2 regions of the Actinomadura sp. NPDC000929 genome follow, and region 2 is predicted to be linked to the other one. Evidence: riboswitches for the same ligand, from Rfam matches in the RefSeq annotation. Region 2 holds a riboswitch; the other holds the start of a gene.
What was found. Region 2 has a riboswitch for glycine ahead of gcvT (glycine cleavage system aminomethyltransferase GcvT). Riboswitches for the same ligand answer to the same signal wherever they lie in the genome.
Positions count from the first base shown of each region.

Region 1: linked by a shared signal. The riboswitch ahead of gcvP (aminomethyl-transferring glycine dehydrogenase) and the one ahead of gcvT (glycine cleavage system aminomethyltransferase GcvT) in region 2 are both predicted to bind glycine.

Region 1 covers NZ_JBEUPA010000178.1:1,492-14,637, forward strand. The annotation lists gene ABWI04_RS37205 (DUF5999 family protein) at 70-273, shown strand; gene ABWI04_RS37210 (alpha/beta hydrolase family protein) at 371-988, opposite strand; gene ABWI04_RS37215 (PPOX class F420-dependent oxidoreductase) at 1,040-1,465, shown strand; gene ABWI04_RS37220 (tetratricopeptide repeat protein) at 1,462-2,571, opposite strand; gene gcvP (aminomethyl-transferring glycine dehydrogenase) at 3,092-5,962, opposite strand; glycine riboswitch at 6,022-6,132, opposite strand; glycine riboswitch at 6,133-6,227, opposite strand; gene ABWI04_RS37230 (lysylphosphatidylglycerol synthase transmembrane domain-containing protein) at 6,499-8,970, shown strand; gene ABWI04_RS37235 (MerR family transcriptional regulator) at 8,975-9,580, opposite strand; gene ABWI04_RS37240 (bifunctional nuclease family protein) at 9,900-10,370, opposite strand; gene ftsR (transcriptional regulator FtsR) at 10,513-11,244, opposite strand; gene ABWI04_RS37250 (double zinc ribbon and FHA domain-containing protein) at 11,284-11,814, opposite strand; gene ABWI04_RS37255 (DUF881 domain-containing protein) at 12,124-12,897, opposite strand; gene ABWI04_RS37260 (small basic family protein) at 12,894-13,146, opposite strand, start outside.
Region 2 covers NZ_JBEUPA010000164.1:1,597-16,725, reverse strand. The annotation lists gene ABWI04_RS36165 (cation:dicarboxylate symporter family transporter) at 1-576, opposite strand, end outside; gene ABWI04_RS36160 (sensor histidine kinase) at 870-2,558, shown strand; gene ABWI04_RS36155 (response regulator) at 2,555-3,226, shown strand; gene ABWI04_RS36150 (hypothetical protein) at 3,275-3,436, shown strand; gene ABWI04_RS36145 (thiolase family protein) at 3,832-4,995, shown strand; gene ABWI04_RS36140 (winged helix-turn-helix transcriptional regulator) at 5,035-5,478, shown strand; gene ABWI04_RS36135 (MerR family transcriptional regulator) at 5,650-6,027, opposite strand; gene ABWI04_RS36130 (SDR family NAD(P)-dependent oxidoreductase) at 6,071-6,820, opposite strand; gene ABWI04_RS36125 (TetR/AcrR family transcriptional regulator) at 6,856-7,431, opposite strand; gene ABWI04_RS36120 (nuclear transport factor 2 family protein) at 7,521-7,982, shown strand; gene ABWI04_RS36115 (L-serine ammonia-lyase) at 7,993-9,366, opposite strand; gene glyA (serine hydroxymethyltransferase) at 9,437-10,693, opposite strand; gene gcvH (glycine cleavage system protein GcvH) at 10,690-11,079, opposite strand; gene gcvT (glycine cleavage system aminomethyltransferase GcvT) at 11,135-12,229, opposite strand; glycine riboswitch at 12,303-12,391, opposite strand; glycine riboswitch at 12,396-12,491, opposite strand; gene ABWI04_RS36095 (hypothetical protein) at 12,808-13,149, opposite strand; gene ABWI04_RS36090 (M50 family metallopeptidase) at 13,387-14,685, shown strand; gene cds1 (L-cysteine desulfhydrase Cds1) at 14,675-15,129, opposite strand, start outside.

The sequences.
Region 1 (13,146 bases), on a different contig from region 2:
CTCCACACTTGGGTGCGTCAGAACAGGAAAGCACCACGACCCACCAGTAGTTGAGACCGGAGGCACGCCATGTGCCCGCACCAGCCGCCTTGTCCCTCCCACAACGCACCCGACCGCGACGCCGCCCGCACGCTGGCCTCGCACCCCGAACAGGGGTGGAGCCTGCTGTGCAACGGGGTCGTGCTGTTCGAGGACACCGGTGAGCTGCTGCCCGACGGGGGAGTCATCGCGCCGCACCGGCCGACGGACGCGCAGGCCACGTCCGCCGCTTGAGCGGTCTCCACGGGGGACTAGTTCAAACGGGTGATCATCCTCGGGGGCACGCCCGCCCACGACCGGTCTCTGGGCCCGCCCCGGGCCCGGAGCGACTCTACCGCCGGCCCGTCCGCACCGGACGGGCCGCCCACCGCTTCAGCCACGGCTCCACGGCACGACCGACGGCCGCGGGGTCCTTGCCGAGGTCGTGCCGCTCGCCCGGCAGGACCGCGACCTGCGCCGCGTCCGCCGGGTCGGGGACGCCGAACGGGTCGCGGTCGCCGTTGACGACGACGACCTCGACCCCCGCCGACCGCAACTCCTCCACCCGGGTCTTCTCCGGCCTGCCCGGCGGGTGCAGGGGGAACGCCAGCGCCACCACGCCGGCCGCCCCGGCGGCCTCCGCCGTCCGGCACGCGACCCTCGCCCCGTTGCTGCGGCCGCCCTGAACCAGCGTGACGTCCCCGAACCGCTTCCGCAGCGCCGCGACGATCTCCAGCCACGCCTCGTCCTGCTTGGCCGCCGGCCCCGGCGCCCGCCGCCCGGCGAGCCGGAACGGCTGGACCACCCGCGCGACGGCGCCGCCGAGCCCCAGCGCCTCCGCCCGCACCGCCAGCAGGTCGGCCGCCTCCACTCCCCCGTTCGACCCGTGCGTCAGCACCAGCAGGAACGCCGGGTCGTCCACCTCGTCGAGCACCACCTCGGCGGGCCCGTGCGCCGTCGCGACCTTCATGTGACTCACCGTAGCGGCAGCCGCGAACGGCCGGTGCGGCAGACTGGACCCATGGAGACGATGACCGACAGCGAATGGCGCGCGTTCGTCATGGAGGGCACCCGCACCGGCAAGGCCGCCGTCACCCGCAAGGACGGCACGCCGCACGTGACGCCGATCTGGTTCGTCCTCGACGGCGACGACCTGCTGTTCAACACGGGGCACCAGAGCGTGAAGGGCCGCGTCCTCGCCCGCGACCCGCGCCTGTCCATCTGCGTCGACGACCAGGCGCCACCGTACTCGTACGTGCTGATCCAGGCCGAGGCGTCCCTCGTCGAGGACCTCGACGAGATGCTCCGCTGGGCGACCGTCATCGGCGGCCGCTACATGGGCGCCGACCGGGCCGAGGAGTTCGGGCGGCGCAACGCCGTCCCCACCGAGTACCTCGTCCGCGCCCGCATCACCAAGGTGATCGCCCAGCGCGCCATCGCCGGCTAGCCGTCGGTCCAGTCCGGGGCGGCCGTGCCGGTCGCCAGGCGGAACCGCTCGGCGAAACTCTCGTGCAGCAGCGGGCCCCACGCGTAGCCGCCCGGCACCCGCACCGCCCTGCCGAGGGTCTCGCGGGCGTCGCCGGCCCGTCGTTCGGCGTACCGGACGGCGAGCAGCGCGTACATGTGGTCGAGGGCGCCGAACGCCTCGCCGGCGAGGGCGGGGAGCGTGCCGTCCGACACGGCGCGCTCGACGACCGGCTCCCACCACAGGTCGCCGTCGTCGTCGGCGTCGCCGAAGTCGCGGCGCAGCCGCGCCCGCACCTGCCCCGCGGTGCCGGGCTCGGCGAGGCCCCGCCGCCACACCTCGCCCGCCTCGGCGCCCCGCCCCCGCAGCGGCAGGGTCCGCGCCAGCAGCTCGGTGGCCAGCGGCCCGACCTCCGGGTCGGCCGGCTCGTCCCCCAGCGCCGCGCCGAACGCGCCGATCGCCTGGTCGAGGTAGGAGATGCCGAGCGCCACGGCGAGCCGCCCGTACGCGTAGGGGTCGGCGCCCCGGTCGATCAGCTTGAGCCCGGCGGTCAGGACCCGCTGGGCCCGCGCGGGCTCGTCGCGCTCCAGCAGCCGCTGGGCCAGGTCGTGCGCGGCGGGCGGCCCGTACTCGGCGTCCCCGGTCGCGATCACCGCCTCCCAGTGGTCGCGGGCCGCGTCGAAGTCGCCGGCGTCGTCGGCGATCCGGGCGAGGGCCAGATGGGCGGGCGGCAGGTAGGCGGGGTTGCCGAAGTCGACCACGACCCGCCAGGCGGGCGCCGCCCGCTCGTGCTCGCCCGCCCGCTCGTGGGTGAGCGCCAGGTGGTAGGCGGCGCGCGGCCCGTACTCGGGATCGGCGGTGGCGATCGCCGTCCGGTCGGCCTCCCGGGCGCGCTCGACGTGCCCGGCGTCGTCCAGGACGACCGCCAGCCCCAGCGCCGCCCGCGCCCGGAAGGGGGTGTCGCCCAGCGCGAGCACCTTCTCGAACAGCAGCGCGGCCCTCTCGGCCTCACCGCTCTCGGCGAGGCCGCGGGCCTCCTCGCACAGTCGCGCAGGGTCGTCGGATACCGCGTCCGGAGACTCGATCATCGCTCTTCTGCCCTCTGGGGGTCGGGGTCCGCAAAGAGCGTAGCGATCCGCGCCGCCCCCGTCCCGCGACGACACCCCAAAACCCAAGCAAGATCACAAATCCATCGCCCGCTCCGTCACGGCGACCTCCCACACGCAGCGAGCCGCAAGATCAGCCGAAGCAATCCCGGCGATTCGCCCGAGGCCCAGGTCCAAGCGAGCAGGGCCATCGCAAACCACCCCGCCGACCCCAGCCACCGTCGCAACCCCGCAACGACCTCAATGACCGCGATCGCGTCCGAAGGCAGGTTCAAGCGAAGCGAGAACCTGATCGCGCAGCGAGCCGCAAGGCGAGCCGGAGCGATGCCAGCGATCGCACGCAGTGCTCGACGATGGAGGGCCGTCAAGGCCCGAAGGAGGAGAGCACTGCAATAAACACAGCAGCGAGCCGCAAGGCGAGCCGGAGCGATGCCAGCGATCGCACGTGGCTTTCCAGGCTGAGGCGCCCCTAGGCGCCTCAGCCTGGAAACCACAATCCAATTCAGTCCTCGAACGCTTCCGGAGGCGGGCAGGAGCAGACGAGGTTGCGGTCGCCGTAGGCCTGGTCGATGCGGCGGACGGGCGGCCAGTACTTGTTCTCCCGCAGGGACGGGAGGGGGTAGGCGGCCTCCTCGCGCGTGTAGGCGTGCTTCCAGTCGTCGGAAACGAGGCAGGCGGCGGTGTGGGGGGCGTTCTTGAGGGGGTTGTCCTCGGCGTCGTAGCCGCCGTCGGCGACGCGCTGGATCTCCCGGCGGATCTCGATCATGGCGTCGCAGAACCGGTCGAGCTCGGCGAGGTCCTCGGACTCGGTGGGCTCGATCATCAGGGTGCCGGCGACGGGGAACGACAGGGTCGGGGCGTGGAAGCCGTAGTCGATGAGGCGCTTGGCGACGTCCTCGGCGGTGATCCCCGTCTCCTTGGTGATCTTGCGGAGGTCGGCGATGCACTCGTGCGCGACGAGGCCGTCGCGGCCGGTGTAGAGGATCGGGTAGTGCGGGGCGAGGCGGGCGGCGAGGTAGTTGGCGCCGATGATCGCGCCCTCGGTGGCGGCGCGCAGCCCGTCCGGGCCCATCATCGCGATGTAGGCCCAGGAGATCGGCAGGATGCCGGCCGATCCCCACGGGGCGGCCGAGATGGGGCCGACGCCGGTGCCGGGGCCGGCCTCCTCGCGCATCGGGTGGTTGGGCAGGAACGGGGCCAGGTGCTCGCGGACGCCGATCGGGCCGACGCCGGGGCCGCCGCCGCCGTGCGGGATGCAGAACGTCTTGTGCAGGTTGAGGTGGGAGACGTCCGAGCCGAACTCGCCGGGGCGGGCGAGGCCGACGAGCGCGTTGAGGTTGGCGCCGTCGACGTAGACCTGGCCGCCGGCCTCGTGCACGGCCGCGCACACCTCGGTGATCGTCTCCTCGAAGACGCCGTGCGTGGACGGGTAGGTCACCATGATCGCCGCGAGGCGCTCGCCGTGCTCGCCGAGCTTGGCGCGCAGGTCGTCGAGGTCGATGTTGCCGCCCTCGTCGCACGTGACGACGACGACCCGCATCCCGGCCATGACGGCGCTGGCGGCGTTGGTGCCGTGCGCCGAGGAGGGGATCAGGCAGACGTCGCGGTGCTCCTCGCCGCGGGACGCGTGGTAGCCGCGGATGGCGAGCAGGCCGGCCAGCTCGCCCTGGGAGCCGGCGTTCGGCTGGACGGAGACCTTCGCGTACCCGGTGATCTCGGCGAGGAAGCCCTCCAGCTCGCCGATCAGCTCGACGTAGCCGGCGGCCTGGTCGAGCGGCGCGAACGGGTGGATCGCGGCGAACTCCGGCCAGGTGATCGGCTCCATCTCGGCGGTGGCGTTGAGCTTCATCGTGCAGGAGCCGAGCGGGATCATGGAGCGGTCGAGCGCGATGTCCTTGTCCTGGAGCCTGCGCAGGTAGCGCAGCATCGCGGTCTCGGAGCGGTGCGTGTGGAAGACGGGGTGGGTCAGGTAGGGGCTCTCGCGGCGCAGGGCGTCCGGGAACGCCTCGGGGACCTCGCCCACCTCGGTCGCGCCGAACGCCTCGAGCACGGCCGTCACGTGCGCGGGCAGCGTCGTCTCGTCGCAGGCGGCCGCGACCCGGTCGGGGCCGTCCGGGCGCAGGTTGATTCCGCGCTCGCGGGCGGCCGCGACGACCTCGGCGGCGCGGCCCGGCACGCGGGCCAGGACCGTGTCGAAGAACGAGTCGTGGACGACCTCGACGCCGCCGGCGCGCAGCCCCGCGGCGATCTCGGCGGCCCGGCGGTGCGTCCGCTGCGCGATCGCGGCCAGCCCCTCGGGGCCGTGGTACACGGCGTACATGCTCGCCATCACGGCGAGCAGGACCTGGGCGGTGCAGATGTTGCTGGTGGCCTTCTCGCGGCGGATGTGCTGCTCGCGGGTCTGGAGGGCCAGCCGGTAGGCGGTGGCGCCGTCCGCGTCGACGGACACGCCCACGAGCCGGCCGGGGAGCTGGCGCTGGATGCCCTCGCCGACCGCCATGTAGCCGGCGTGCGGTCCGCCGAACCCGTAGGGGACGCCGAACCGCTGCGCGGAGCCCACCGCGATGTCGGCGCCGGACTCGCCGGGCGGGCGCAGCAGGGTCAGCGCCAGCAGGTCGGCGGCCACGACGGCCTTGGCGCCGCGCTCGTGGGCCTGCGCGATGACGGGCTCCAGGTCGCGGACGGCGCCGGACGCGCCCGGGTACTGCAGCAGCACGCCGAAGAAGTCGCCGTCGGGCAGGCCGCGGGACAGGTCGGCGATGACGATCTCGATGCCGAGCGGGATCGCGCGGGTCCGGACGACCTCGATCGTCTGCGGGAGCGTGTCGATGTCGACGAGGAACGCCCCGGGCTCCTTGCGCCGGGAGACGCGGTGCGCGAGGGCCATGGCCTCGGCGGCGGCGGTGCCCTCGTCCAGCATGGAGGCGTTCGCGACGGGCAGCCCGGTCAGGTCGCCCACCATCGTCTGGAAGTTCAGCAGGGCTTCGAGCCGCCCCTGGGAGATCTCCGGCTGGTAGGGGGTGTAGGCGGTGTACCAGCCCGGGTTCTCCAGCACGTTCCGCATGATCACGCCGGGCGTGGTCGTCCCGTGGTAGCCGAGCCCGATCATGGACGTCAGGACGGTGTTGCGGGACGCGAGCTCGCGGAGCCGGTCCAGCGCGGCGGTCTCGCTCAGCGCGGGCGGCAGGTCCAGCGGACGGGACGTGCGGATCGCGGCGGGGACCGCGTGGTCGATCAGCGCCTCGGCGCCGGAGTAGCCGATGGCGGCCAGCATCCTCGCCTGGTCGTCCGGCGAGGGGCCGACATGCCGGTCGGCGAACGCCGACCGGGGATGCTGCGGCGCGGCCACAGGGGCGAAGAACTGGGCGGTCATGGAGGGCCTCCTGGCTGCTGCGGTCGCTCAGGTGCGCCGCCGGCGCGGGCCGGCGGCCGTTCTCCCCCTCTGTCATGGCACCTGAGAGCTTCACCCGCGCGGCGGGGTTTCCCCTTCGGTGAGCCGCCCTTCCCCGCGCGCGGGGACCGACGCCTGCTTTCCAGAGGTGCCTCGCCCGTGCGGTCCTTTTGCCTGAGAGGTTCCGGGGAGGTTGCCCCTTCGGCGCCCCACGCTGGCGGCGTGGGGTCTCTCCCGCACAGGGTTGACGGCATGTCCTAGGTCGAACCCTACCCAAAGGCGCGTCCGCGACGTCGTTCCGGCCCGCCGGAAGGGGCCGCGCCCCGCGGCGCGGGCGGTCTACCGGCGAGTACCATGTGCTGACTCACCTGGGGCGCGACGGCCCCGGGCCGCACGGGGGCGGGGAGACGAGGCTGCGGGATGGACGCGCGTCCCGGCGGCGGCCCCGCGACTCGACGGCGCGCCGCCGGGTCTGGGACGCTGATCACGATGGCGGATGGTCAGGGCGGCGGTACGGCGTGACACAGACCCACGACGGAGCGGTGCGCCCGGCGCAGGGCGCGGCCGGCGCGCCCGTCGACGAGCCCGCCCAGCCGTACCGGATCCGCCGGCCCTCCGACGCCATCCGGTTCGCGGCGTCCGTGGTGGGGCTGGCGGCGGTGATGCTGCTGGTGTCGATCGCGCAGCAGACCACCCACGGCCTGCAGACCGACATCGCGCAGGGCACCGCGCACGCGCCGCGGCTGCTGCTGACGCTGGCGACGCTGGTGTCCAGCTTCGGGGTGCTGGCCGTGCCGATCGCGTTCGCGATCGAGCGGCTCTTCCACAAGGACGGCGTCCGCGTGGCGATCGCGCTGCTGGCCGCGATGATCGCGTTCGGGATCACGGTGGGCCTGGACGACCTGGTGGTGCGGGCCGCGCCGGGCGGCGTGCTCGACTCGCTGATCTGGGGCGGCACGGAGACCGCGCCGGTGCACACCGACATCGCCCCGGTCATCGCCTTCGTGAGCGCGGTCGGGATGGCGGGCCGCGCCCGCTGGCAGGCCGCGACCTGGACCATGATCGGACTGGCGGCGCTGACGGGGCTGACGGCGTCCTACGCCTCCGTCGCCGCGCTGGCGGCCACCTACCTGCTCGGCCGCGCCATCGGCCACGGCACCCTCTACGCCGTCGGGACGCCGAATCCCCGCCCGTCCGGGACGGCCGTGGTGGCCGCGCTCGAACGGCTCGGGCTGCACCCGCGGCGGGCGGCGCGCCTGGACGGCACGCACGACGCCGACGAGACCCGCCGCTACGGCGTCGCCCTCGCCCCCTCCCCGCAGGGCGGGTACGGCGCCCGGCTCCCGGCGGGCCGGGGGCGGCACGGCGACTGGGACGTGGAGGTCCGCGTCCTGGACCGCGACCAGCAGACCGCCGGGCTGCTCTACCGCGTCTGGCGGCTGCTGCGGCTGCGCGGCGCCACGACGGGGCGGACGCTGCGGTCGCTGCGCCGGTCCCTGGAGCTGGAGTCGCTGGCGGCGTACGCGGTGGACGCCGCGGGCGCCCGGACGCCCCGGCTCGTCGGCACGTGCGAGGTCGGCACCGAGGCGGCGCTGCTGGCCTACGAGCACGTCCCGGGGCGGCGGCTCGGGGACGTCCCCGACGCGGAGATCACCGACGAGCTGCTGGCGGACGTGTGGCGGCAGTTCCGGGCGCTGCAGGCGGGGCGGCTCGCGCACCGGCGGCTGGAGGGCGAGGCGGTCCTGGTCGGCGACGACGGGCTGGCCTACCTGACCGACCTGCGGTTCGGGGAGACGGCGGCCGGCGACCTGGCGCTGCGCCTGGACCTCGCGCAGCTGCTCACGACGCTGGCGCTGCGCGCGGGGCCGGAGCGGGCGGTGGGGACGGCGGCGCCGGTGCTGGGCGAGGAGGCCCTCGGCGGGGCGGTGCCGCTGCTGCAGCGGGTGGCGCTGTCGCGGGCGACCCGCACCGCGCTGCGGCACCACAAGGACCTGCTGACCCGCATCCGGGAGCAGATCGTCCGGCTGAAGCCGGAGACGGAGGCGCCCCCGGCCAAGCTGGAGCGCTTCCGGCCGCGGACCATCGTCAGCATCGTGGCGCTGTCGGTCGCGGCGTACATCGTCATCCCCCAGGTGACGAGCCTGGACATCGGCCGCCTCGCGGCCACGGCGAGCTGGCACTGGGTGGCCGCGGCCCTCGGGGCGGCGGCGCTCACCTACGTCGCCGCAGCGTTCATGCTGATGGGGTTCGTCCCGGAGCGGCTGCCGCTGGGGCGGACGGTCCTGGTGCAGCTGGCGGCGTCGTTCGTGAAGCTGGTCGCGCCGGCGGCCGTGGGCGGCGTCGCCGTCAACACGCGCTACCTGCAGCGCTCGGGCGTCCGGCCCGCCCTCGCCGTCGCGAGCGTGGGCGCGTCCCAGCTCGTGGGGATGGTCACCCACATCCTGCTGCTGGTGCTGTTCGGGTTCCTGACCGGTTCGACGGCGAAGGCGACGCAGGACCTGGCCCCGTCCCGGACGATCGTGCTCGCGGTGCTCGGGCTGGGGCTGCTCGCGGGGCTCGCGCTGACGGTGCCGCGGGTGCGGCGGGTGGTCGCCTCGCGGCTGAGGGCCATGTTCTCGGGCGTGGTGCCGCGCCTGGTGGACGTGCTGCAGTCGCCGAAGAAGCTGTCCACCGGGATGGGCGGCACCCTGCTGCTGACGCTGGCGTTCACGCTGTGCCTGGACGCCTCGATCCGGGCGTTCGGCGGGTCGCTGCCGTGGACGACGGTGGTGCTGGTGTTCCTCACCGCGAACGCGGTGGGTTCGGCGGCGCCGACGCCGGGCGGGCTCGGCGCCGTCGAGGGCGCGCTCACGCTGGCGTTGACGATCTCGGGGCTGACGGCGGAGACGGCCACGTCGGCGGTGCTGCTCTACCGGCTCCTGACGCTGTGGCTGCCGGTCCTGCCGGGGTGGGGGGCGTTCGCCTTCCTGCAGCGCAAAGAGGCGCTCTGAGGGGTCAGCCGGTGCGGCGGGCGCGCCGCCGGTCGGCCAGTTCGTCGTGGTGGTGCCCGGCGGGGTCCTCGTCGCCGGTGGAGGCGCGTTCAGCGGGCAGTTCCGCGAGACTGCCCTCCACCTCCTGCCACACCCGTCCGAGCGCGATGCCGAACACGCCCTGGCCGCCCTGGAGGAGGTCGACGACCTCGTCGGGCGAGGTGCACTCGTAGACGCTGACACCGTCGCTCATCAGAGTGATCTGGGCGAGGTCCTGGACGCCGCGGTCGCGCAGGTGGGAGACGGCCGTGCGTATCTGCTGCAACGAGACGCCGGTGTCGAGGAGCCGCTTGACGACCTTCAGGACGAGGACGTCGCGGAAGCTGTACAACCGCTGGCTGCCGGACCCCTGGGCCGACCGCACGCTCGGCTCCACCAGCTTCGTGCGGGCCCAGTAGTCGAGCTGCCGGTAGGTGATGCCCGCCGCGGCGCACGCCGTCGGGCCGCGGTAACCGACGTCCTCCGGCGGCGCCGACACCTGGGTGTCGAAGAGCAGGCCCTGCTCTCCGGCACGGCGGGACGCCACGCGCCTGTCGGGGGTCGCCTTGCCCTCGCCGCTGCTCACCGCCACGCGGACCTCCGGCTTCTATCATCCCGTAGCGGTTCGTCAAGGGGGTTTGACGAATAACACCACGGGTGTTCCACCAGCACGGTAGGTGCCGGTCAGGGTGTGGTCAACGTTCACCGTCGGCGCGTCGCATGCCCGGATGAACCGGCTTCACGTGGGCAAACTGCGCACCTTCGTCACCCACGCAGTCCATACCCCGATGGTTCCCCCGCAAAAACCGCCAGGTCCGGCGCAATGGGCGACCATTCGCCCGATCGCATGATCTCGCACTCCAGAGTGACATACGGCACAGCGGCCGCTCGCCCCGGGGTGCCGGAGAGGCCTAACCGGCGCGGCCGAAGTCCTCAGGGGAGATCGTGTCGAGGAACTCGCGGAACTTCTCGACCTCGTCCTCCTGCTCGTCGGGGATGGCGACGCCGGCCTCCTCCAGGACGTCCTCGCTCGCGAAGATCGTGGCGCCCGTGCGCAGCGCGAGGGCGATGGAGTCGGACGGGCGCGCGCTCACCTCGACGCCGTTGGAGAAGACGAGGTCGGCGAAGAAGATCCCCTCGCGCAGCGCGGTGATGTTGACCGTGCGGAGCTGGACGCTCAGCGCGTCCAGCACGTCGCGGAACAGGTCGTGGGTGAGGGGCCGGGCGGGCAGCACCCCCTGCTGGGCGAAGGCGATCGCGGTCGCCTCCACCGCCCCGATCCAGATGGGCAGGTAGCGATCGCCCTCCGTCTCCTTCAACAGGACGATCGGCTGATTGGAGGGCATCTCGACCCGGACGCCGACGACCTCCATCTGCTTCACTGCGGCTCCCTGCTGGTTCTCGCTGTCTCGATCACCACGTGCAGCGGATCGATTCCTGACCGAACCATGTAGCCAACGTACACCCAGGCTCGGACAGCTCGCGGCGCGCGGGGTACGGCAAAATCCTCCACCGGCCGCGTGATCAGTGGTCGAGGCTCTCGCGCAGGCCCGCGCCCACCAGCGCGGCGTGCAGCCGGACCGACAGCGCGGCGATCTCGCGCGCGGTCTCGGCGGCCTCCTCGTGCGCGCCGCGGCTGCGGCGGCGCAGCTGCGGCGCGACCATCTGCTCGATCAGGCCGACCTGCCGGTCGGCGGCGGCCTTGACGGCGCGCAGGTGCCGGACCTCGAAGCCGAAGTCCTCGAGCGCGGCGGCCACGCGCGCGATGTTGAGCGCCTCGCCCTCGTAGTGCGCGCCGATCCGGCGGACGAGGCCGTACTCCTCCAGGCGGACGAGGAGGGCCTCGTCGATCCCGGCCCCGTCCAGGAGCTGGCGGCGGGTGAGCCGCACGGCGGGCTCCACCGCGGTCGTGTCGGCGGCCACGAGCGTGCGGGGGCGCCGCCGCTCAGGCTCGGCCGGGCCGGGGCGGCGCGCGCCGGGCGGCGGGACGCTCTCACCGCGGTCGCGCGCCTCCAGCTGCTGCCGGATGACGCGCAGCGGCAGGTAGTGGTCGCGCTGCGCGGTGAGGACGTAGCGCAGGCGCTCGACGTCGGCCTCGCCGAACTTGCGGTAGCCGGAGGGGCTGCGCTCCGGCTCGACGAGCCCCTCGGACTCCAGGAAGCGGATCTTGGAGATCGTGATGTCGGGGAACTCCGTCCTGAGCAGCCCGAGGACGTCCCCGATGGTCATCGGGGACCGGGCCGGCTCCGCGCTCAAGGGCCCTCCCATCGTTCGCCGCGACCTCGCCGCGTTCCGTCAGCCGTGGGCCGGGTTGGTGAGGAACACCAACCGGAACTTGCCGATCTGGACCTCGTCGCCGCCCGACAGCCCGGCCTGGTCGATCCGCTGCCGGTTGACGTAGGTGCCGTTGAGGCTGCCGGTGTCGCGGACGGAGAACACGCCGCCCTGCCGGGCGAACTCGGCGTGCCGGCGGGAGACGGTGACGTCGTCCAGGAAGATGTCGCTCTCGGGGTGCCGCCCGGCGGACGTGCGGTCCTTGTCGAGCAGGAAGCGGCTGCCGGCGTTGGGCCCGCGCTTGACGACGAGCAGCGCGGTGCCCGGGGGGAGCGCCTCCATCGCCATCTGGTCGGGCCCGGCCGGCTCCTCGGCGCCGGCGTCGGTGTCCAGCGCCTCGAATCCCCCGATGGAGATCGTGGACGTGGACTCGCCCGGCGACTCCCGGGGAGGCGGCGGCGCCGAACTCCTCAGCGGAGTGCCGCAGTTCGAGCAGAAGCGGGCATCATCCGGGTTGGCGTGACCGCACTGCGTGCAGTAGACGCTCGGCATCGATCGGCTCGGCCTCCTACCATCGGCGTGCCGCCCGCGGGCCGCCCGCCGTAGCGGGGACCGCCTGCGCCACGCGCATCCTTCACCCAACCCACGCCGGGGATCCGCCCCGGCAACGGTCCAGCTTCACCGCCCGCTCACGCGACGGTCGCCGCAACTTACGCGGCTATCACCCGAGGGGTCAACCGGAACGGTGAACCGGCTGCACCAAACTACATTCGACGATGATCGCAGGTCCATGCCGCCGCGCGGACCGCCGCGATCACGACGTCCCGGCACGGTGCCCGGTTTACCGTCCCCCCGTCCCCTCTAGGGAGACCGTACCGCGCCGACGGCCAGCTTCGCGCGCCGGGTGATCAGGACGCGGGCCCCGGCGCCCTCCAGCGTGCGGACGAGGCCTCCCGGGATGTTGAGCGCGGTCGTCATCGTGTGCGGGTCGCCGATGGCCAGGAACCGGTACGGGGCGGTGAGGAGCCTGCCGTCCGCGCGGACGCCGTCGCGGTCGTCCAGGAAGTGGGTGTCGACGCCGACGCGGACGTCGCCGACCTGGATGACCTCGGCGCCCGCGTCGCGGAGTTCCTCCAGGGCGTCCAGAAGGTTCAGGGCCTTCACGCCGTGCCGGGGGTCGTCGATGCGCAGTTCGATGCCGGGGCCCTCGGCGGGGAGCGTGCCCGCCAGCAGGCCGTAGGTGGTCGCCCGCTCGCGCGCCTCCTCCAGAGCCGTTCCGCCCTCGTCGCGCTCCAGGCGGGCCTTCGTCTCCTCCAGGTCCCGCAGGTCGCCCCTCAGCCGTTCGGAGCGCTGGCCCAGATCCGCGAGGATGCCGACGAGCTCGTCCTGCCGCGCGGTGGCGAAAGTGGTGTCGCGCTCGGTCGAGCGCACCTGCGCGGCGACGGCGAACCCCAGCACGAGGCACAGGAGCCCGCCGACGAGCTGCCCGGGGCTGACGCGCGGGCGCAGCAGATCGGCGAGGGCGCGCAGGCCTCCGGGCGCGGGCGGAACCCGTCCGTCCTCGGGTGGCCCCTCGTTCTCCGCGGCCCGCCCGTCCTCCGGTGGCGCCTTCCGCGTGGCCTCGCCGCCGGTCATGCGCCGAACAGCTTCCGCCGGATGGCCGCCGCGTTGGAGAAGATCCGGATGCCGAGGACGACCACGACGCCGGTGGACAGCTGCGAGCCGACGCCGAGCTTGTCCCCGAGGAAGACGATCAGCGCGGCGATGACGGTGTTGCTGACGAAGGAGACCGTGAAGACCTTCTCGTCGAAGATGCCCTCCAGCCGGGCCCGGACGCCGCCGAACATGGCGTCGAGCGCCGCCACGATCGCGATCGGCAGGTAG
Region 2 (15,129 bases):
GAGGATCCGGAACACCAGCCGCTGCAGGTGCTCGACGCCCCGCAGGATCGGCGCGCCCGCCGGGCCGAGCCCCTGGAGCGCGAACCCGGTGAGCAGCGCGACGAGCAGCGCCTGCAGCACCTGCCCCTCCGTCAGCGCCGACACCAGCGTGTCCGGGATGATCCCGAGCAGGAAGTCGGTGGTGCCCTCGCCGCCCTCGGCCTGCGACTTCGCCTCGGCGACGGACGACGGGTCCAGGTGCAGCCCGGAGCCCGGGTGCAGCAGGTTCCCCACCACCAGCCCGATGGCCAGGGCCAGCGTCGACATCACCAGGAAGTAGGCGATGGTGACCAGGCCGATCCGGCCGACCTCGGCCGCCTTCGCGACCGAGCCGATGCCGAGGACGATGGTGCAGAAGATGATCGGCGAGATCATCATCTTGATCAGGTTGACGAAGGCGGTGCCGATCGGCTTCAGTTCCTGCGCGAAGTCCGGCGCGGCCAGGCCGACCACGGCCCCCGCCACCACGGCGGCGACGACGGCGAGGTACAGGTAGTGGACGCGGTCGCGCGCAGGCTGGGAGGCGGACGGGGCCACGGGGGACCTCCTCGGCTCAGGACCCCGGCATCGGTGCGAGGGGCGGCGCCCGCCCGGTCCGGTCGGATCCGCGGGCGGGCCGCCGCCCCGCGGCGGCGCCCATCCTCCGGCCGGAGCCGGAGCATGCACACCGTGGGCGCCGCTCTGGAGGTGAGCTCGCAGGTCGGGCGGGGGCTGGGGGTCTGTCCCCACGTGACTATGCGCGGTTCTGTGACCGGGGTCACCCTTGTGTACATTTCGTTCACGGCAAGGTGCGACGGGGTGGCGGCGAGATGCGAGGGGGAGGGGCGGGAGTGCGTCCTCGATGGGCGGCGCCGGGCCGCTGGAGCCTGGCCCGGCAGCTGCTCGTGCTCCAGGCGGCGATCGTCGGGCTCCTCGTGGCGGCCGGCGCGGCGCTGGCCTTCCTCGACTCCGGCCGGGCCGTGGACGACAGCGCCGCCCAGACCGTCTCGGCGGTCGCGGCGAGCATCGCCGACGCCCCGACCGTCCGGGCCGCGCTGGCCGACCCGGCTCCGACCCGCCTCCTGCAGCCCTACGCCGAACGCGTCCGGCACGACACCGGCGTCGACTTCATCACGATCATGAGCCCGGCCGGGATCCGCTACACGCACCCGAACCCCGCGCGCATCGGCGGGACGTTCGTCGGCAACACCGCCCCCGCGCTCGCCGGACGGACGTTCACCGAGACCTACACCGGCACGCTCGGGCCGTCCGTGCGCACCGTCGCGCCCGTCTTCGGCGAGGACCGCCGCGTGGTGGCCCTGGTCGCGGTCGGCATCACGGTCAAGGCGATCTCGGCGGAGCTCCGCCAGCGCCTGCTGGCCCTCGGCGCCGTCGCCGGGGCCGTCCTCGCCGTCGGGATGGCCGGCAGCTACCTCGTCTCCGCCCGCCTGCGCCGACAGACCCGCGGCGTCGCCCCCGACGAGCTGCGCGGCATGTTCGAGTACTACGAGGCGATCCTGCACGCCGTCCGCGAAGGGCTCCTCATCCTCGACCGCAGCGGCCGCGTCGTTCTCTGCAACGACGCCGCGAGACACCTCCTCGACCTGGACGCCCCCCACGGCCCCTTCCCGTCCGCCGCGATCCCCGGGCGGGCGCGGGGGGAGCCGCAGGGGCGGGACGTCGCGGAGCTGGGGTTGCCGGAGGAGCTGGTGGCGACGCTGGTGTCCGCGGAGCCTCGGTCGGACGAGATCCATGTGGGGGACACGCGGGTGCTCGTGGTGAACACCTCGCCCGTCCGGTCGGGGGACCGGGTGATGGGCAACGTCGTCACCCTGCGGGACCACACCGAGCTGCAGGCGCTGACGGGCGAGCTGGACACGGTGCGCGGGTTTGCCGAGTCGCTGCGCTCGCAGGCGCACGAGGCCGCGAACCGCCTGCACACGGTGGTGTCGCTGGTGGAGCTGGGCCGTCCCGGGCAGGCCGTGGAGTTCGCGACCGCCGAGCTGGCGAGCGCGCAGCGGCTCACCGACCGGGTCGTCGGCTCGGTCGGCGAGCCGGTGCTGGCCGCGCTGCTGCTCGGCAAGTCCGCCGAGGCGGGGGAGCGCGGCGTGGAGCTCGTGATCGGCGAGGACACCGTGATCGAGGGCGCGATCGAGCCGCGCGACCTGGTCACGATCCTCGGGAACCTCATCGACAACGCGGTCGACGCCGCCATCGAGGGCGCCGCCGCCCGGCCGCCGCGCGTCGGCGTCGGCGCCCGCGTGGAGGACGGGGCGCTCGTGCTGGAGGTGTCCGACAGCGGGCGGGGCGTGGACCCCGCCGCCGTGCCCGCGATGTTCCGGCGCGGCTGGACGACGAAGACGTCCGGCGGCGCGGTCGGGCACGGCCTCGGCCTCGCCCTGGTCGGCCAGGCCGTCCGCCGCAACGGCGGTGAGGTGCGGGTGGGCGCGGCCGGCCCCGGCCACGGCGCCGTGTTCACCGTCCGGCTGCCCCTGCCGAGGCGGGCCGCCGGGGCCCGGCGCGGGGGCGGCGAGCCGTGATCAGGGTGCTGGTGGTCGAGGACGACCCGGTGGCGGCGGAGGCGCACCGGACCTACGTCGAGCGGGTCGCCGGGTTCACGGTCGCCGGGGTCGTGCACTCGGGGGCGGACGCGCTCCGGTTCTGCGAGCGGACGCAGGTCGACGTCGTCCTGCTGGACTTCTACCTTCCGGACACGCACGGCCTCACCGTCTGCCGCGCGCTGCGCGCCGGGGGACGGGACGTGGACGTCATCGCCGTGACGTCCGCGCGGGACCTCGCGGTGATCCGCACCGCCGTGGCGGTCGGCATCGTCCAGTACCTGCTGAAACCGTTCACCTTCGCGTCGCTGCGCGACAAGCTCGTCCGGTACGCGCGGTTCCGGGAGCAGGCGGTCGGCTCGGGGGAGGTCAGCGGGCAGGCGGACGTGGACGGGATGCTCGCCACGCTCCGGACCCCCGACCACCACGCGCTGCCCAAGGGGATGAGCGGGGAGACGCTCCAGGCCGTGACCGGCGTGCTGGAGTCCGCGGCCGACGGCCTGTCCGCCGCCGCTGCCGCCGATCTCACCGGCGTCTCCCGGGTCACCGCGCGCCGCTATCTGGAGTATCTGGCGGAGAACGGGCTGGCCGACCGCCGCCCCCACTACGGCCAGGTCGGCCGTCCTGAGGTGCGCTTCTACCCCCGTTAGACGGGGTACCTATGGACCGACAGTTGGAACGACATCGGGGGAGTTGTCGTGAACGACAAGCCTGGCAAGCCCGGGAAGCCCACGGGCAAGGCGGAGTCCGAACCGGAGCGCGAGAAGCGGCCGCGCCGCGGCGAGGAGGCCACGGGCAAGGGGCCGAAGCGCAAACCGGGCGACGCCGCGCGCAAGATGCGGGAGATGTACAAGGGCTAGACGGTCGCGTCGGGCGGGGCGGTCCCGATGCTTGACGGCGGCTTGGGCTCCCATTTTGGGTCTATGTCGGCTTATGGGGCTAACGTCCAAAGGGAACGCGACGTCGAGGAGAACGAGGAGGCGTGCTTGTCCGACCGACGACACTCGGGCGGCTCCACCGAGGGGCTCTTCGACGCATGGAGGGTAGAGACGGACCACGGCACGGGCCCCTCCCGCTGAGCGGCCCGAAGACCCGGGGGCGGTAGCGATCGGCTTCGACAGCGATCGGTGACGGCCTCCGGGTCTTCGTCTGCCGAGTTGTGTTATCCAACTCACCGTCGGAGCCGATTGTGCTCTCCGGTCCGCCGAGCGGATACTGCCGAAGTGAGTTGGAAAACACAACGGAGGTGGGGTCCATGCGGGACGCGGTGATCGTGGAGGCGGTGCGCACGCCGCTGGGCAAGGGCAGGGCCGGCGGGTTCCTGCACGGCGACCACCCGGCCGACCTGCTCGCGCGGACGCTCGCGTCCCTCGTCGAGCGGGCGGGCATCGACCCGGGGACCGTGGACGACGTGATCGGCGGCGTGGTCACCCAGGCCGGCGACCAGGCGCTCAACATCACCCGCACGGCCGTCCTCGCCGCGGGGTTCCCCGAGAGCGTCCCCGCCATGACGGTCGACCGGCAGTGCGGCTCGTCCCAGCAGGCCCTGCACATCGCGGCGCAGGGCGTGCAGAGCGGCGCCTACGACATCGCCATCGCGTGCGGGGTCGAGTCGATGTCGCGGGTGCCGATGGGGTCGAGCGTCCTGCCGGGCAGCGACCCGTTCGGGACGCTGCTCCCCGAGCGCTACCCGGGCGGGCTCGTCGGCCAGGGCATCAGCGCCGAGCTGATCGCCGCGCGCTGGGACCTGTCGCGGGAGGAGCTCGACGCCTACGCCGCCGAGTCCCACCGCCGCGCCGCCGAGGCGTGGAAGAACGGCGAGTTCGACCGGGAGGTCGCCTGGACGGGGCAGCGGGACGAGACCGTCCGCCCGGCGACGTCGCCGGAGATCCTCGCCGGCCTGAGGCCCGCCTACCACGACGAGCGGATGGCCGAGCGGTTCCCCGAGATCGGCTGGAAGATCACCGCGGGCAACGCCTCCCCGGTCAACGACGGCGCCGCCGCCGTCCTGGTCATGGGCGCCGACGTCGCCGCGCGGCTCGGCCTGCGCCCGCGCGCCCGCTTCCACGCCTTCGCCGTGACCGGCGACGACCCGCTGCTGATGCTCACCGCGATCATCCCCGCGACCGCGAAGGTGCTGGAGCGCGGTGGCCTCACCCTGGACGACGTCGATCTGTTCGAGGTGAACGAGGCGTTCGCCCCGGTCGTCCTCGCGTGGGCGCGCGAGACCGGCGCCGACCTCGCGCGCGTCAACGTGCGCGGCGGCGCGATCGCGATCGGCCACCCGCTCGGCGCGAGCGGCGCCCGCCTCATGACGACCCTGCTGCACGCCCTGGAGGACCGCGGCGGCAGGTTCGGCCTCCAGACCATGTGCGAGGCGGGCGGACTGGCCAACGCCACCGTCGTGGAGCGGCTCTGACGGACGGTCCGGCCAGGTCCGGCGGCTAGGCTTCCCGGTATGCCGAAGGACGCCGATCCGCGCGAGTGCTCGATCGCCGACACGCTGGACCTGGTCGGCGAGCGCTGGAGCCTGCTGGCGATCCGGGAGCTGAGCTACGGGGTGCGGCGCTTCGACCAGATCGTCCGCAACACCGGCGCGTCCCGCGACATCCTCACCGCCCGCCTCCGCAAGCTGGAGGCGGGCGGCGTCATCCGCCGCGAGCGCTACAGCGACCACCCGGTGCGCCACGAGTACCGCCTGACGCCCGCGGGCGTGGAGCTGTGCGACGTCCTGCTCGTGCTGATGGCCTGGGGAGACCGGCACCTGCACCCGGACGACCCGCCCGTCCGGTGGCGGCACTCCTGCGGCGAGACCGTCAGCCCCCAGGTCGTGTGCCGCCACTGCGGCAACGAGGCCCGCCAGGGCGCCCATTCCCCCACCGGCCGGGGCGCCCGCCCCTGACCCACTCGCGACGGCGGCGCAGCCAGTCGCCGATGCGGCCCGCGAGGACGCCGACCGTCCCGTCCAATGGTGAAGGTGACCATCTTCGGGTTGAGAAGGTTGGTCAGCAGTCCGTTGAGATAGGCCCGCCGTCCCGAGACCCCGGCCGGTTCCGCCTCCACGTCCCCGCGGTCAGCGGGCCGATGCGGGGCGTCTCTCGGCCGCGCGGGTCAGGGCGGTGGCGAGGCGGTCGCGGGCCTCGGTCTGGGCGGTGATGCGCGCGTCGAGGACGGCGAGGCGGTCCAGGGCGATGCGGAGCCCCTTCTCCGACGGGGGCGAGGCCGCCACGTCGCCGTCCAGGCAGACCGAGAACGCGCGCACGTCGTCGAGGGTGAGGCCGACGGCGAGCAGCTCCCGGATGTTGCGGACCCGCACGGCCGCGCCCTCGTCGTAGATCCGGTATCCGTTGCCCGCCCGGCGGGACGCGATCAGGCCCGCCTCCTCGTAGTGCCGCAGCGCCCGCGGCGTCGTCCCGGTGATCCGCGCCAGCTCGCCGATCCGCACCGCCACCACCTCCTCCCCTCGTTCTACCAGGCGGTGGGCCCGCCGGCGCTCAGGCGACCACCGCGCCTCCGTCCACCGCGAGGACGGCGCCGGTGACGAACGAGGCGTCGGGCGAGGCCAGGCGCGTGATCGCCCACGCGACCTCCTCCGGCCGCCCGACGCGGCCGAGCGGGGTGTGCTCGATTTGCCACTGCCGGAGCGCCGCGAGGCGCTCGGCGGAGAGGCCCTGGTGCTCGCCCATCGGGGTGGCGATCGCTCCGGGCGCCACGGCGGCCACGCGGATGCCGCGCGGCGCGAGCTCCAGGGCCCAGCCGCGCGTGAGCGTCTCCAGCGCCGACTTCGTGGCGGCGTAGAACGCGTTGCCGGGCCAGCCCCGCTGCCCGACGGACGTGCTGACGTTGACGACGACCCCGCCGCCGTCGAGCGCGGGCAGCGCCGCCCGGGTCAGCAGGACGGGCGCCACCAGGTTCGTCGCGAGCTGCGGCGCGAGCGTCTCCGGGGCGAGGCTCTCCAGGGTCCCGCTCTGGACGATCGCCGCGTTGTTGACCAGCACGTCCAGCCGTCCGTGCGCGTCCGTCACCCTGCGCACGATCTCGGCGGCGGCGCCGTCGCCGGTGATGTCGGCGGCGAGCGGCTCGATGCCGGGATGCCCGTCCGCGGTCTCGGCCAGCGGGCCGGGCCGCCGTCCGACGGCCACCACGCGGGCGCCCTCGGCCGCGAACATGCGTGCCGTGGCGCGTCCGATCCCGGTTCCCGCGCCGGTGACCAGGACGACCCTGTTCTCCGAATTCGTCTCCATGCCCCGAGCCTGGAACCCTGCCGCCAACGGCAGGGTCAAGCCCGGCCGGCCCTTTCCAGGAGAAGGCGGGCGCCGGTTCGGGCGCGGGCGGCGGCGGTGGGGTCGCCCTGGATTCCGGCGACGACGATGGCGCCCTCGGCGAGCAGGTAGACGGGTTCGGCGGCGGACGCGTCGACAGGGGAGACCAGGGCCACGACCTGGTCGTGGAAGGCCCGCTTGTGGGCTCGCGCCGCGTCCGCGACCGCCGGGGAGGACGAGCCGAGCTCCCCGTGGGCGTTGACCCAGGCGCAGCCGCGGAAGCCCGGCTCGGCGAACCACGCGCCGAGCCAGTCGAACAGGGCGAGGACGCGCCGCCGGGGGTCGGGCTCCGCGTCCAGATGGGCGGCCAGGCTCGCGCGCCAGCGGCGGTCGCGGCGGTCCAGCATCGCGACGACGAGGGCCTCCTTCGTGGGAAAGAGCCGGTAGATGCGCTTGAGCGGCAGCCCGGACACGGTCCGCAGCTCGTCCATGCCCACCGCCTGGACGCCCTGCCGGTAGAAGAGGCGCTCGGCGACGTCCAGCAGGGCCTGGCGGTCCCGGTCCTGCTGCTCCTCGGTGATCGCGGCCGGCATGGGCGCTCCTGACTTGACGTTGAGAACGATCGTTCCCTACCTTAGCGGCAGATATGGAGAACGCTCGTTCTCAACCCGAGGAGGCCGCCGTGACCGAGGACCGTCCGCCCTGCCCGCCGTTCACCCTGGAGACCGCGAAGCAGAAGGTCCAGGCGGCCGAGGACGCGTGGAACACCCGCGACCCGCAGCGGGTGGCGCTCGCCTACACGCCCGACTCGGTCTGGCGGAACCGCGACCGGTTCGTCACCGGACGGGAGGAGATCATCGCCTTCCTGACCGCGAAGTGGGAGCGGGAGCTCGACTACGCGCTGCGCAAGAGCCTGTGGGGGTTCCGCGAGAACCGCATGGCCGTCCGGTTCCAGTACGAGTGGCACGACGCCGGCGGGCAGTGGTGGCGCAGCTACGGCAACGAACTGTGGGAGTTCGACGAGCGCGGCCTGATGCGGCGGCGGGAGGCGAGCATCAACGACGTCGCGATCGGCGAGGCCGACCGCCGCATCCGCGGCCCGCGCCCCGCCGACGAGCACGGCCTCGACATCCCGCTCCGGTAGCGGGCCGCGGTCAGCACTCGATGACGTTGACGGCGAGGCCGCCGCGCGAGGTCTCCTTGTACTTGTCGAGCATGTCGCGGCCCGTGTCGCGCATGGTCTTGATGGCCTTGTCGAGGGAGACGAAGTGGCGGCCGTCGCCGCGCAGGGAGATCCGGGCGGCGCTGATGGCCTTGACGGCGCCGACGGCGTTGCGCTCGATGCAGGGGACCTGGACCAGGCCGCCGACGGGATCGCAGGTCAGGCCGAGGTTGTGCTCGATGCCGATCTCGGCGGCGTTCTCCACCTGCTCGGGGGTGCCGCCGAGGACCTCCGTGAGCCCGGCGGCGGCCATCGAGCAGGCCGACCCGACCTCGCCCTGGCAGCCGACCTCGGCCCCGGAGATGGAGGCGTTCTGCTTGAACAGCACGCCGATCGCCCCGGCGGTCAGCAGGAACCGCACCACGCCCTCGTCGTCGTGGCCCGGGATGAACCGGTCGTAGTAGTGCAGGACGGCCGGGATGATGCCCGCGGCGCCGTTGGTCGGGGCCGTGACGATGCGCCCGCCCGCCGCGTTCTCCTCGTTGACCGCCAGCGCGAACAGGGTGATCCAGTCCATCGCGTGGAGCGGGTCGGACGCCTCCTCCGCGGACAGCTGGCGGTGCAGCTGGGGAGCGCGGCGGCGCACCTTGAGCCCGCCCGGCAGGAGGCCCTCCCGGGTGCAGCCGCGGGTCACGCAGGCCCGCATGACCTGCCAGAGTTCGAGCAGGCCGTCGTGGATCTCGGCGGCGTCGCGGCCGAACGCCTTCTCGTTCTCCAGCATCAGCGCCGAGATCGACAGGCCCGTCTCCCGGCACCGCTCCAGCAGCTCGGCGGCCGTGTCGAAGGGGTGCGGCAGGACGGTGTCGTCGGGCTTGATGCGGTCGGCGCCGGTGGCGCTCTCGTCCAGGATGAACCCGCCGCCGACGGAGTAGTACACCTTCGCGCGCAGCTCCCCGCCGGAGGCGTCCAGAGCCGTGAAGCGCATCCCGTTGGGGTGGCCGGGCAGCGACTCCTTGCGCTCGAAGACCAGGTGCTCGTTGACCACGAACGGGATCTCGTGGTCGCCGAACAGCCGCAGCGCCCCGCGCTCCCGGATCGCGGCGAGCCGCTCGTCCACCCGGTCGACGTCGACGAGCTCGGGCTTGTCGCCCTCAAGACCGAGGATGACGGCCTTGTCGGAGCCGTGGCCCTTGCCGGTGAGGCCGAGCGACCCGTAGAGGGTGACGGCGACGGACGCCGTCTTCTCCAGCAGCCCGTCGCGCTGGAGCCCCCGGGCGAACCGGTGCGCCGCGGCCATCGGGCCCCCCGTGTGGGAGGACGACGGACCGATGCCGATCTTGAACAGGTCGAAAACGCTGATGGCCATAGCTACCTCGTTGTGGCCGCGCCCCCTCCCCCTTGACGGGGGTCCCGCAGGGGGAGAGGGCGCCGGAACGTCACAGGTTCGGGTACAGGGGGTGCTCGTCCGCCAGCGCCTTCACCCGCGCGGCGAGCGCGTCCCGGTCGAAGGACGGCTGCAGCGCCAGCGCGATCACGTCCGCGACCTCGGCGAAGTCCTCGGCGGTGAAGCCGCGGGTCGCGAGGGCCGGGGTGCCGATCCGCAGACCGGACGTCACCATCGGCGGGCGCGGGTCGTTCGGCACCGCGTTGCGGTTGACCGTGATGCCGATGTCGTGCAGGCGGTCCTCGGCGTCGCGCCCGGTGAGCTCGGAGTCCACCAGGTCGACCAGCACGAGGTGGACGTCCGTCCCGCCGGTCAGCACCTTGACGCCGGCCTTGGCGCAGTCCTCGGCGAGCAGGCGCTCGGCGAGCAGCTTCGCGCCCTCCACCGTCGCCGCCTGCCGGGCCCGGAACTCCTCCGACGCGGCGATCTTCAGGGCGACGGCCTTGGCGGCGATCACGTGCTCCAGCGGGCCGCCCTGCATGCCGGGGAACACCGCGGAGTTGATCTTCTTGCCGTACTCCTCGCGGGCGAGGATCAGCCCGCCGCGGGGACCGCCGAGCGTCTTGTGCGTCGTCGTCGTCACGATGTCGGCGTGCGGGACGGGCGAGGGGTGCAGCCCCGCCGCCACCAGGCCCGCGAAGTGCGCCATGTCGACCATGAGCAGCGCCCCGACCGAGTCGGCGATCCGCCGGAACGCGGCGAAGTCGAGCCGCCGCGGGTACGCCGACCAGCCCGCCACGATCATCTTCGGACGGTGCTCGGCCGCGAGCGAGGCCACCTCGTCCATGTCGACCAGGCCGTCCTCGGCGCGGACGTGGTACGGCACCACGTTCAGCACCTTGCCGGAGTAGTTCAGCCGCATCCCGTGCGTGAGATGCCCGCCGTGCGCGAGGTCGAGGCCGAGGATCGTGTCACCGTGCTGGAGCAGCGCGAAGTAGACCGCCGTGTTCGCCTGCGCCCCGCTGTGCGGCTGGACGTTCGCGTGCTCGGCGCCGAACAGCGCCTTGGCCCGGTCGATCGCGAGCTGCTCGGTGACGTCGACGAACTCGCAGCCGCCGTAGTACCGGCGGCCCGGGTACCCCTCGGCGTACTTGTTCGTCAGGACCGACCCCTGAGCCTCCAGCACCGACACCGGCGCGAAGTTCTCCGACGCGATCATCTCCAGGGTGCCCTGCTGGCGGCGCAGCTCCGCGGCGACGGCCTCGGCGACCTCCGGATCGGCCGTCGCGAGGGAGTCGTTCAGACTCATGATTCCTCGATCAGCTTGTCGTAGGCGGCGGAGTCGAGCAGGTCGCCCGGCTCCTCCGAGATCCGCACCTTGAAGATCCAGCCCTCGCCGTACGGGTCGTCGTTGATGACCTTCGGCTCGTCCACCACCGCGCTGTTGATCGCGGTGATCTCGCCGCTGACGGGGGAGTAGACGTCGCTCACCGACTTGGTCGACTCCACCTCGCCGCACGGCTCGCCCGCCTCGACGGTGTCGCCCTCCGACGGCTGCAGCTCGATGTAGACGATCTCACCGAGGGCGTCGGCGGCGTGCGCGGTGATGCCGACCGTGACGATGCCGTCGTCGCCACCGAGGCCCGACACCCACTCGTGCTCCTCGCTGTAGCGGAGCTCCTCCGGAACGCTCACGATCACTTCTCTCTTTCCACTGTGGGGGCGCGCCCCACACCGCCGGACAACTTGTTCAGGAACGCTTGTAGAACGGTAGGGCCACCACGTCCACCGGCTCGTGCCGGCCGCGGACGTCCACGGCGAGGCCCGCCTCCTCGACGCCGCTGTCGAGGTACGCCATGGCGATCGGCGTGCCCAGTGTGGGCGACGGGGCGCCGCTCGTCACGATGCCGCACGGCGCGCCGCCGGACGTGACGACCTGGTACCCCTTGCGAGGCGCGCGACGCCCCCGCGCGACCAGTCCCACGAGCCTACGGCCCGGCGGGGTCTGCGCCTGCGCCGCCAGGGCGGCCTTGCCCACGAAATCGCCTGGCTTGTCCAGCTTCACCACCCGGCCGAGGCCCGCCTCGAACGGCGTCGTCTCGGCCGTCAGCTCGTTCCCGTACAGCGGCATCCCCGCCTCCAGGCGCAGCGTGTCGCGGGCCGAAAGCCCCGCCGGGACGACCCCCTCCACCGCGGCGAGCGCCCTCCACAGCCCGACCGCGTCGGACGCGTCCACGAACAGCTCGAACCCGTCCTCACCCGTGTACCCGGTGCGGGCTACCAGCGCGTCCACGCCCGCGACCCGCCCCGCCAGGATCGCGTAGTACTTCAGGTCCCCCAGCGGCGCGTCCGTGAACCCCTCGAGAATCCCCTGGGAACGCGGCCCCTGCAGGGCGATCAGCGCGTACGAGTCGGACCGGTCGTCCACCGCCGCCTCGAACCCCGCGGCCCGCTCGACCAGCGCCTCCCGGACGACGGCGGCGTTCGCCGCGTTCGCCACCACCATCCACGTCTCGTCCGCGAGCCGGTAGACGATCAGGTCGTCCAGGACGCCGCCGTCGTGCCCGCAGATCATCGTGTAGCGCGCCTTGCCCACCGGCATCGGCGACAGGTTGCCGACCAGCGCGAAGTCCAGCGCGGCCCCCGCGCCCGGACCCGACAGGAAGATCTCCCCCATGTGCGACAGGTCGAACAGCCCCGCCCCCGTGCGGACGGCCTGGTGCTCGGCGGTCTCGCTCGCGTAGCGCAGCGGCATGAGATGGCCGGCGAAGTCGACGAGGTTCGCGCCGAGGTCCTCATGGACGTCGTGCAGCGGCGTCTTCTTCGCGGTCGGATCGGCGGACATGGGCTCGGCTCCTTCGTCACGGGCGCGCGTGGTCCATCGTCCCACTCGCGCACCGGGCGTATCGGTGCCTCCCCCTCTGTCATCGGCGCCTGAGAGCTTCACCCGCCGCGCACGGCGGGCTTTCACCTTCGGCGGGGGACCGGAGTCCCCGCTTTCCAGAGGTCGCCTGGCCCGTGCGGTCCGTGGGCCTGAGAGGTTCCGGGGAGGATTTGCTCCTTCGGCGTCCCCCACCGGCTGCGAGGGACTCTCCCGCACGGGATCATCAGCTGTCGAAGAAGGCTAGCAGTGTTCATTGTGTTTTTTGAGGTCGGGGCCCTGGGGGCCCCGACCTCAAAAAACACGTGCGATCGCTGGCATCGCTCCGGCTCGCCTTGCGGCTCGCTGCGCGATCAGGTTCTCGCAAGCTCGAACCTGCCCTCGGACGCGATCGCGAGTGTTGGGGTCGTCGTCGGCTGAGGTGGCGGCTTAGGTCGTCTCGTTGGACGGTTGCTGCTGGTGCTTCCGTTTCGGTGTCCCTCTGTGCGGGTCGTCTCGACCGTTGCGCTTCTTGGTGATGGGAGCGCGGTGGGCGGTGGTCGTCAGCTTGGGGGTGGGGTGGCGGGGGGCGACATGGACTTCACGCAGGTCTGCAGGGCGGCCCTGATCTTCTTCAGCTCGTCGGGGGCGGGGGATCTCGTGGGGTTGGGGGTGGGCATCTGGACGCCCTGGGCGTGCATGCAGTCGTTGAAGGCCTTGACCGCCTTCGACTGGGCCGGGGGGAGGGGCGTCGCCTCGGCGCCCGTGCCGGGGGCGGAGGGGGCCTGCGTCCTGGCGGTCGGGGCTGCGGACGACGCGCCCGCCGTCGTGCCGCCGTCGTCGCTGCCGCCGCAGCCGGCCAGGGCCAGCGTCAGGGCCAGGACCGCTACATGACCGCGCTTCAAGGGGGAACCTCCGTGGCCGGGGTGGGCCGCCCATGATGGGCGGTCGGCCCTGCTCGCGGATACGCGCTCTCGTGCCAATGATGCGCGGCCGGGTTAGCACCGTGCATCAAAGTGGCCTCCGGCACGGACCGCTTCTTCGTTCGCCTCAACCGGATCGTGGGCCGTAACGTACTCTGAACTGGTTGTCGGAGATCACCCCCGGGTGCGCGGGGTGGACGGACCCGGAGGGCACGCCGCATGGTCTACTACCTGGCTGGAGCGTTGATCCTCTTCTTCGGCCTGCTGGTCTCCATCGCGCTGCACGAGCTCGGGCACTTCTCCTTCGCCAAGCTGTTCGGGGTGCGGACCACGCAGTTCATGGTCGGGTTCGGGCCCACCATGTGGTCGAGGCACAAGGGCGAGACGGAGTACGGGGTCAAGTGGATCCCGCTCGGCGGCTACATCCGCATGATCGGCATGCTGCCGCCGCGCAAGGGCGACGCGCCCGGGCAGGTGCGGCGGATCAGCACCGGGCCGTGGCAGGGGCTGATCGAGTCCGCGCGCGGGGCCTCGCTGGAGGAGGTCGGGCCCGGCGACGGGGACCGCGTGTTCTACGCCAAGAAGTGGTGGCAGAAGCTGCTCATCATGTTCGGCGGGCCCGCGATGAACCTGCTCCTGTCGGTGATGTTCTTCGCGATCCTGCTGATGGGCATCGGCGTCAACCAGCCGCAGCCGGTGATCAAGGAGGTCGCCGAGTGCATGGTGCCGGCCAGCGCCAAGGTCGCCGCGTGCCCGGCGGGCGCGACGCCGACGCCCGCGCGGCAGGTCGGGCTCCAGGCCGGCGACCGGATCGTCGCGTTCGACGGCAAGAAGATCGACGACTATCCGCAGCTGCAGCGGCTGATCCGCAAGGACGGCGGCAAGACCGTCCCGATGACCGTCCGGCGGGACGGCAGGGACGTGCGGCTGAACGTCCCGATCACCCGCAACCAGATGTACGACCTCAAGGACGAGGACAAGGTCGTCAACGTCGGGTTCCTCGGCATCACGCCGTCCAGCGGGATCGAGCGGCAGGGGCCGGGCGCGGTCGCGAGCACGATGGGCGACCTGACCGCGCGCACCGTCGGCGCCCTGGTGCGGATGCCGCAGAAGATGGTCGGCGTGTGGAACGCGGCCTTCGGCGGCGAGAAGCGCGACCCGAACGGGCCGATCGGCGTCGTCGGCGTCAGCAGGATCGGCGGCGAGGTCGCCGCGTCCGACGACTTCACCGGGACGCAGAAGGTCTCCTTCTTCGTGATGCTGCTCGGCTCGCTGAACCTCGCGGTCGGGCTGTTCAACCTCATCCCGCTGCTGCCGCTGGACGGCGGGCACATCGCGGGCGCGCTCCTGGAGGCGGTCAAGAAGGCCTTCGCCCGGATCTTCCGCAGGCCCGACCCCGGCTACGTGGACGTGGCCAAGGCGCTGCCGGTGACGTACGTGATGGCCGTCATCCTGATCGTCATGGGCGGGCTGCTGATCTACGCCGACCTGTTCAACCCGATCCGCGTCACGGGGTGACGTCCGGCATCGTGCCGGTCTTCAGGAAGGCGTCCAGCGCGGCCCGGTAGGGGGCGACGTCGAGGCCCTGCTCCGCCAGCCACGCGTCCGACCCGTAGGTGCCCGCGTAGCGCTCGGCGCCGTCGCAGATGAGCGTGACGACGCTGCCGCGCTCCCCGCGGGCCCGCATCTGCGCGATCAGCTCGGCCGCGCCCCACATGTTCGTGCCGGTCGAGCCGCCCACGCTCCGGCCGCTGACCTCGCTCGTCCAGCGCATCGCCGCGATCGACGCCGCGTCCGGCACCCGGATCATCCGGTCGATCACCGTGGGCAGGAACGACGGCTCGACGCGGGGGCGGCCGATGCCCTCGATCCGCGAGCCCGCCGCGGTGCGCTCGGGGTCCCCGTCGGCGAACGAGCCGTGGAACGCCGACCCCTCCGGGTCGACCACCGCGAGCCGCGTCT